DNA from 2 places in the Streptomyces sp. NPDC102258 genome. Region 2 is predicted to be linked to the other one. Evidence: riboswitches for the same ligand, from Rfam matches in the RefSeq annotation. Region 2 holds a riboswitch; the other holds the start of a gene.
What was found. A riboswitch is a leader RNA that binds a small molecule or an ion and turns the genes downstream of it on or off. The one in region 2 is predicted to bind guanidine.
Positions count from the first base shown of each region.

Region 1: another riboswitch for guanidine. It lies ahead of ACZ6ZT_RS00915 (hypothetical protein); the one in region 2 lies ahead of ACZ6ZT_RS05690 (DMT family transporter).

Region 1 covers NZ_JBVJLO010000001.1:197,753-201,143, forward strand. The annotation lists gene ACZ6ZT_RS00910 (NUDIX domain-containing protein) at 1-980, opposite strand, end outside; gene ACZ6ZT_RS00915 (hypothetical protein) at 1,427-1,948, opposite strand; guanidine-III (ykkC-III) riboswitch at 2,029-2,091, opposite strand; gene ACZ6ZT_RS00920 (FAD-dependent oxidoreductase) at 2,120-3,373, opposite strand.
Region 2 covers NZ_JBVJLO010000003.1:9,102-12,492, forward strand. The annotation lists gene bcp (thioredoxin-dependent thiol peroxidase) at 88-555, opposite strand; gene ACZ6ZT_RS05680 (DUF3618 domain-containing protein) at 672-989, shown strand; gene ACZ6ZT_RS05685 (GroES family chaperonin) at 1,036-1,380, shown strand; guanidine-III (ykkC-III) riboswitch at 1,430-1,507, shown strand; gene ACZ6ZT_RS05690 (DMT family transporter) at 1,541-1,861, shown strand; gene ACZ6ZT_RS05695 (transglycosylase domain-containing protein) at 1,938-3,391, opposite strand, start outside.

The DNA of each region.
Region 1 (3,391 bases), on a different contig from region 2:
AGGGCCTCGTCCCCGTCGGCCAGGTACGGACGGGCGCGTTCCAGATGGAGCGCGACCATGTCGGCCTCCCGTGCGGAGCCGGCGGGCCGCGCGGGTGCGGCGCCGTGGAGGGCACTGACGAGCCGGCCCAGCCCGTGCTGGATGCGCGTCTCGTCGGCGGCGCCGAGGACCATCCCGTGCACCGGGCGCCCGGACAGCGCGGTGAGTACGACGGCCCGCGCCTCGGAGTCGGCCGCGACGAGGCGAGGGGCCCGCGGCCCGAGCGTCGGCACCCACGACCGGTACGCGGCCACTTCCCGGTTGTGGAACGTCGGCCCGCGGTGCCGTTTCAGGTACCAGGTGCCCCCGTCGTCGGGTCCGGTGAGCCGCCACACCCGGCTGCCGGCGCGCACCCAGGACACCTCCGTGGCCTGCGCGATCCGGCCGACGGCCTGCTCGGCGAACACCCGGAGCCGGTACGGCAGATGGATGCCGTCGGTGGGCGGTCCGGCCAGCAGGCGGGTGCGGTCGGGGCCCTCCTGGCCGTACTCGACGGCGTCACCGGGCTGCTGGAAATGCACGGCGGCGGGCAGGCCGGCCCGGTAGGCGTCCAGCCCGGCCCGGCAGTACGCGACCATCGGCCCCGGCAGGGCGTCCAGCGCGTACCACCCCATGCCGTCGCACCGGTCCGGCTCCATGACCTGGGGCCGGCCCGACCACCGGCGCACCTCGAAGAAGATGCCGAGGCGGGATCGGGAACCCGTCGGCGGGCGGTGGTGGACGGTGACCGCCGCGGTCACGTCCTCCACCCGGATGGACACGCCCGTTTCCTCGCGGGCTTCCCGGATGACGGCCTCGACCATGTCCTCGTCCGGGTCGAGGTGCCCGGACGGGAGATGCCACAGACCGGACGCGTACACCGGCCCCGCCCGGCGGGACAGCAGCACCTCCGGGCCCCTGTCGCCCTCACGGCGCAGGATGAGGTGGACGTCGACGGGCACCGTGTACCGGCCCTGGCGGCGGGGTGGGCCCGCCGTTCTCCCGCACGGCTCCGTCTTGTGCGCGCTGGAGGAGAGGGGCCCCGGCCCGTTCCTCGCATCAGGTTCGGCAGGGGCGGGCGGCACGATGGGATCAACCACGGACGAATCCTCTCGCTGTTCGGGAAACGGTACGTCGGTCAGTCCCAGCCGGATGCGGTGAAGGTGCGGCCGGGGCGGATGCCTTCGATCGCCACACGGGCGTAGAGGACGATCGGTTCGGGAGGAAAAGGGGGGAAGGGCGTCGGCGCGCCCGTCCCGCTCCCGGAGTTCCGGCCTGCCCGGCCAGGCGTCGTGTGCGAAAGACGAGCCCGGCCGGGGCTGGGCGCCGGGCTCCCCGACCAGTCAAGCCACTGCGGGTTACCGCTCGCTGGGGCCCGATGCCGGGGCACCGCCGTGACTGAGCCACGTCACAACCGCCAGTACGCCCCCGCCCCGGCATCGACGTGGACGACATGGCGGCCGACGCGGACCACGTGGTGGTTCGGGCCGGTCCATGAGCCGGTGTCGCCGTCGGTGGCGGGCAGGGGGGTCCAGACCTCCAGGAAGGTGCTGCCGTCGGTGTTGGTGCCCCACTCGACGAGATCCGCGCCCTCCCACCGGAAGGAGCCGGTGTCCTCACCCGGCTCGCCCGTCAGGTGGTGGAAGCGTACGGCCGCGCCGTCGAAGGACGTCATGCCCGCGAAGCCCCGGCTGTCGGCGAAGAACGGGCCCACCTGGAGCCACACCACCTCGCGGTCTTCCACCAGCGGCCCGCCGTCACGGCTGATGCCGCGCCGCAGCCACGCGCCCCGCTCGGGCACCGGGATGCCCGGTCCGCCCGCCGCCGGGAGGGCTCCGACGGGTCCCGGCCCCGCCGGCTCCGGCGGTAGGAGGTGCCCGGCGTCGGTCACCATGTGTCCGGTACGGGCGCGTTCGGGGTGCGCGGTCATGTGTCGGCCCATCCATGGAACGAGGGAACACCGCCCGGGACCGGACAGCGCTTCGGCGCCCGCCGGTGGGGAAGGTGCCTGGCGCGTCGTCGTGCGTAACCGGGTACGGCGCATCTCGTCCGGGGCCCCAGGACCGGGCCGCCGGACAATCTAACACCGCCGATCGCAGCGTCACCCCCGCAGATCGGCGAGGACCTCCCGTGCCGCCCGGGCACCGGAGGCGAGCGCGCCCTGGAGGGAACCGGTGGCCCGGTGGTCCCCGCAGACGTACCGGCCCGGGGCGAAGCGGGTGGTACGCGACAGGGTGAGCGGCGGGGGCATGGCGGGCAGCGCGTCGTGGACGGTCACCCGGTGGACGGGCTGCCAGGTGGCGGTGTCCGCCCCGTACACCTCTCCGAGCGCGGCGAGGACGGCCGCTTCCCGCGCCGGGTCGGGTGCGCCCAGCACCGAGGTGGACACCAGCGCCCGTCCGTCCTCGGCGTATCCCCGGTGGACCTCGGTCAGGACGCAGGAGTTCAGGAAGCGCCGCCGGCCGTCGATCACCAGGGTCGGTTCGGGCAGCGGGGAGCGCTCCGCCGCGTGGTAGAGCGTGGTGACGGTGCGGCCGGCCGGGACGTCCAGCCCGGGCAGGAGCCGCGCCGCCGCTCTGGGCCCGGCAGCGACGACCACCGCCCGGGCGGCGAGCTCGCCGGCGCCGGCCAGGGCCACGCCGTCGGCGGTGAGCGCCGTGACCGGGCTGCCGGTGGCGAGGACTCCGTCGGGGAGGGCGGTCGCGAGCTGGGCCGGGACGGCGCCGATGCCCCGGGACGGCAGGCACAGCGTGCCGCGCAGCATGCTGCGCCAGACCAGGTGGAAGAAGCGGGCGGAGGTGTGGAGCTCGTCCTCCAGGAAGATCCCGGACAGGAACGGCCGGAAGAACGTCTCCACGGCGCGGGGTGAGAAACCGGCCTCGGCCAGCCCAGCGCGCGTGGTGGTGTCGGGCCGCGTCCGCCCCGCGCCGGCCGGTCCGAACATGTCGCGGGCCGAGAGGACGGCCAGGGCCGCCAGATCGCGGGCGGAGAACAGCCGGCCGGGCAGCAGGTCCCGGGCAGCCGCCGGGCGGCGCGTGGGATCGGTGACGCGGCGCAACCGGCCGTCCGTGTGGACCAGCATCCCGGGGGTGAAGGCCCGCAGCCGCAGGGAGCGCAGGTCGAGACGGCGTTTGACCTGCGGATAGGAGGTGTTGAACACCTGGAACCCGCGGTCGACCGTGAACCCGGAGACCCGGTCGGTACGGATCCGGCCGCCGACGGCGTCCGAAGCCTCCAGCAGCCTCACGCGCAGGCCCGCCGCGAGGAGATCCGCGGCGCAGGCCAGCCCGGCGGCTCCCGCCCCCACGACCACCACGTCGAGCCCGCCGCCCACGCCCTCCTGGTTGCTCGGCATGACCGTGGGGGCTCCTCG
Region 2 (3,391 bases):
ACGCAGGTCGGCGAGGCACGGGCTGTTCCGTCGGATAAACGGAGCGGCCCGCACCGGTTCGTCGGTGGGGGCCGCTCAAGGGCGGGATCAGATGCCCAGGTCCTTGATGATCTTGGCTACGTGGCCGGTGGCCTTGACGTTGTAGAAGGCGTGCTCGACCTTGCCCTCTGCGTCGACGACCACCGTGGAGCGGATGACTCCGGTGACCGTCTTGCCGTAGAGCTTCTTCTCGCCGAAGGCGCCGTACGCCGTCAGGGTCGCCTTGTCGGGGTCTCCGACCAGGGTGACCTTCAAGTGCTCCTGCTCGCGGAACTTCGCCAGCTTCTCCGGCTTGTCCGGGGAGACGCCGATGACGTCGTAGCCGGCGTCGGCGAGGAGGGCGAGGTTGTCGGTGAAGTCGCAGGCCTGCTTGGTGCAGCCGGGGGTGAGGGCGGCCGGGTAGAAGTACACGATCACCTTGCGGCCCCGGTGGGCGGCCAGCGACACCTCGTTGCCGTCCGCGTCGGGCAGGGTGAAGGCGGGGGCGGTGTCGCCCGGCTGGAGTCGCTCGCTCATCGGTAGGTCTTCTCCTCGGGAGGGGAACGGTACGTCACGAGACTAAGCTGACAGACTGTTCATGGCGGATACGCCCCATGCGACCACGAGCACGACACGACGACGGAGGCAGCGCGGTGCCGGAAGCCAGGACCCCCGCACAGATCGAGGCGGACATCGTCCGCCGCCGCGAGCAGCTCGCCGAGACGCTCGACGAGATCGGCGTGCGCATGCACCCGCAGACGATCATCGGGGACGCGAAGGCGAAGGCGGCGAGCGCGGTGGACCACACCGTCGGACGGGCCTTCGTGGCCGTCAACCGGCTCGTCACCGATGTGAAGGGCGGCCTGCGCCGCGCGGACGGCGCCCCGCGCCCCGAGCGGATCGTGCCCGTCGTGCTCCTCGCGGCCGGAGTGGTCGGGCTGCTGGTGGTCTCCGCGCGACGCAAGCGGTGAGGACCCTGCGGGGGACCGCTCGCGCGGGGGCGGGTAGGTTCGGGGCGTGAGCGAGAACACCACCCACGACGACAAGCTGCCCATCCGCATGCTGCACGACCGCGTGCTCGTGAAGTCCGACCTGCCCGAGGGCGAGCGGCGCTCGGGCGGCGGCATCCTGATCCCGGCGACGGCCGCGGTGGGCAAGCGGCTCGCCTGGGCCGAGGTGGTCGCGGTCGGCCAGAACGTGCGCAGCGTGGAGCCGGGCGACCGGGTCCTGTACGACCCGGAGGACCGGGCCGAGGTGGAGGTGCGCGGGGCGACGTACGTGCTGATGCGCGAGCGGGACCTGCACGCCGTGGCCGCGGAGCGGCTGGAGGGGTCGAAGGACTCCACCGGGCTGTACCTCTGAGGGGATCGATGAGCACGAAGGGCCGGTGACCATGGTCACCGGCCCTTCGTGCTGCCCTTTGCTACGGTGGTGGGGAACCCCGACGAGACGCGCCGTACCGGGTCGCAGGACGCAAAGACGACGCACTTCCTTTCCGTTCTCGTTCCGGAGGTGCCTGGTCATGGCATGGGTTCTTCTTCTCGTCGCCGGTCTGCTCGAAGTCGGCTGGTCGATCGGCATGAAATTCACCGAGGGCTTCACCCGGCTCTGGCCGTCCGTCTTCACCGGCGCGGGCATCGTCGCCAGCATGGTGCTGTTGTCCTACGCCGCCAAGACCCTGCCCATCGGTACGGCGTACGGCGTCTGGGTGGGCATCGGCGCGGCCGGGGCGGCCGTGCTCGGGATGGCGGTGCTGGGGGAGCCCGTCACCGCCGCCCGGATCTTCTTCATCTGCCTGCTGCTGGTGGCCGTGGTCGGGCTCAAGGCGACGTCCGGGCACTGATCCGGCACTGATCCGGCACTGATCCGACGCCGGTCCGGCACTGATCCGACGCCGGTCCGGCACCGGTCCGGCGCCGTCACTCCAGGAGGTCCGCCGAGGGGCGGCGGCGGTTCTGGAGGATGCCGCCCACGATGTCGCCGCCGGTGCTCTGGCCGCCCTGGGTCAGGCCCCCGTCGCTCTGGCCGCCCTGGCCTTGGCCGCCCTGCTGCCCGCCCTGCCGGCCGCCCTGCGACTGCCCGCCCTGTGACTGCCCGCCCGTGCTCTGGCCGCCTTGCGTCCGGCCCCCCTGCGACTGGCCGCCCTGCGACTCGCCGCCCTGGGTGCGGCCGTCCCCGGTCTGGCCGCCCGTCGGCGGAGTGGGCGGCTGCGACGAGGGCCGGCCGGTGGTCGGCGGCGGCTGCGGGGTCGTGGGCGGGAGCGGGGGCGGGGGCTGGTCGGCGCCGGGCTGGAGTTCCAGGTCGAAGTCCACCGGGTCGGTGCCCTCCAGGGCCGCCTTCGTATAGGCCGCCCAGATCCGCGCCGGATAGCCGCCGCCCCCGATACGGGCCTCGCCGAGCGCCCCGTAGAGGGACTGGAGGGTCCCGGTGTCCGGGTCCTGGCCCATCATCGCCACCACCGTGACCAGGTCCGGGGTGTACGCCGCGAACCACGCCGAGCGGTCCTGTTCGGCGGTGCCGGTCTTGCCGGCGGCCGGGTGGCCGGCCGCCAGGGCGGCTGTGCCCGTACCGTTGTCCACCACGCTGACCAGCATGGACGTGGTCGTGTCGGCGGCCTCGCGGCTGATGGCCTGGGTCGGGCTGCGGTCGGGGAGGTGGAGGTTCTCACCGTCCTTGGTGATCTTCTCCAGGAACGTGTACGGGGTGCGGCGGCCGTGGTCGGCGAGGGTCGCGTACGCCTGGGTCATGTCCAGCACGCTGGCCTGCATGGTGCCGAGCGCGATGGCCGGACCCGCGTCGAAGTTCGGGGTGTCCTCCGGGATGCCGAGCGCGATGGCGGTCGACCTGACCTTGGCGCCGCCCACGTCGACGGCCATCTGCGCGTACACGGCGTTGACGGAGAGGTCGGTGGCGGTGTTGACGGTGATCGGGCCGTACGAGACCTGCCCCTCGTTCTCCGGTGAGAAGCGGATCCGGCCGCCGACGACCGGGCGCTTGTTGTCGCCGTTGTAGACGGTGTTCGGGGTGATCCGCCGGCCGTCCTGGGTGCGGGAGCCGTTCTCCAGGGCCGACGCGAAGACGAACGGCTTGAAGGTGGAGGCGACCTGGTAGTCGCGCCGGGTCGCGTTGTTCACGTACTGCTTGGTGTAGTCGATGCCCCCGTACAGGGCGACGACCTTGCCGGTCGCCGGGTCGACGGACACCCCGCCCGCGCGCACCAGGCGGTCCGCGGGACGGGCCGCCGGGTCGAGCTTGTCGCCCATCTGACGCGCGACCGCGTCCACGAACTCCCCCTGGCGGCGCTTGTCGATGGTGGTGGTGATGCGGTAACCGCCCTCGGCGAGGGTCTTGTCGTCCAGGATCCCGTGCTCGG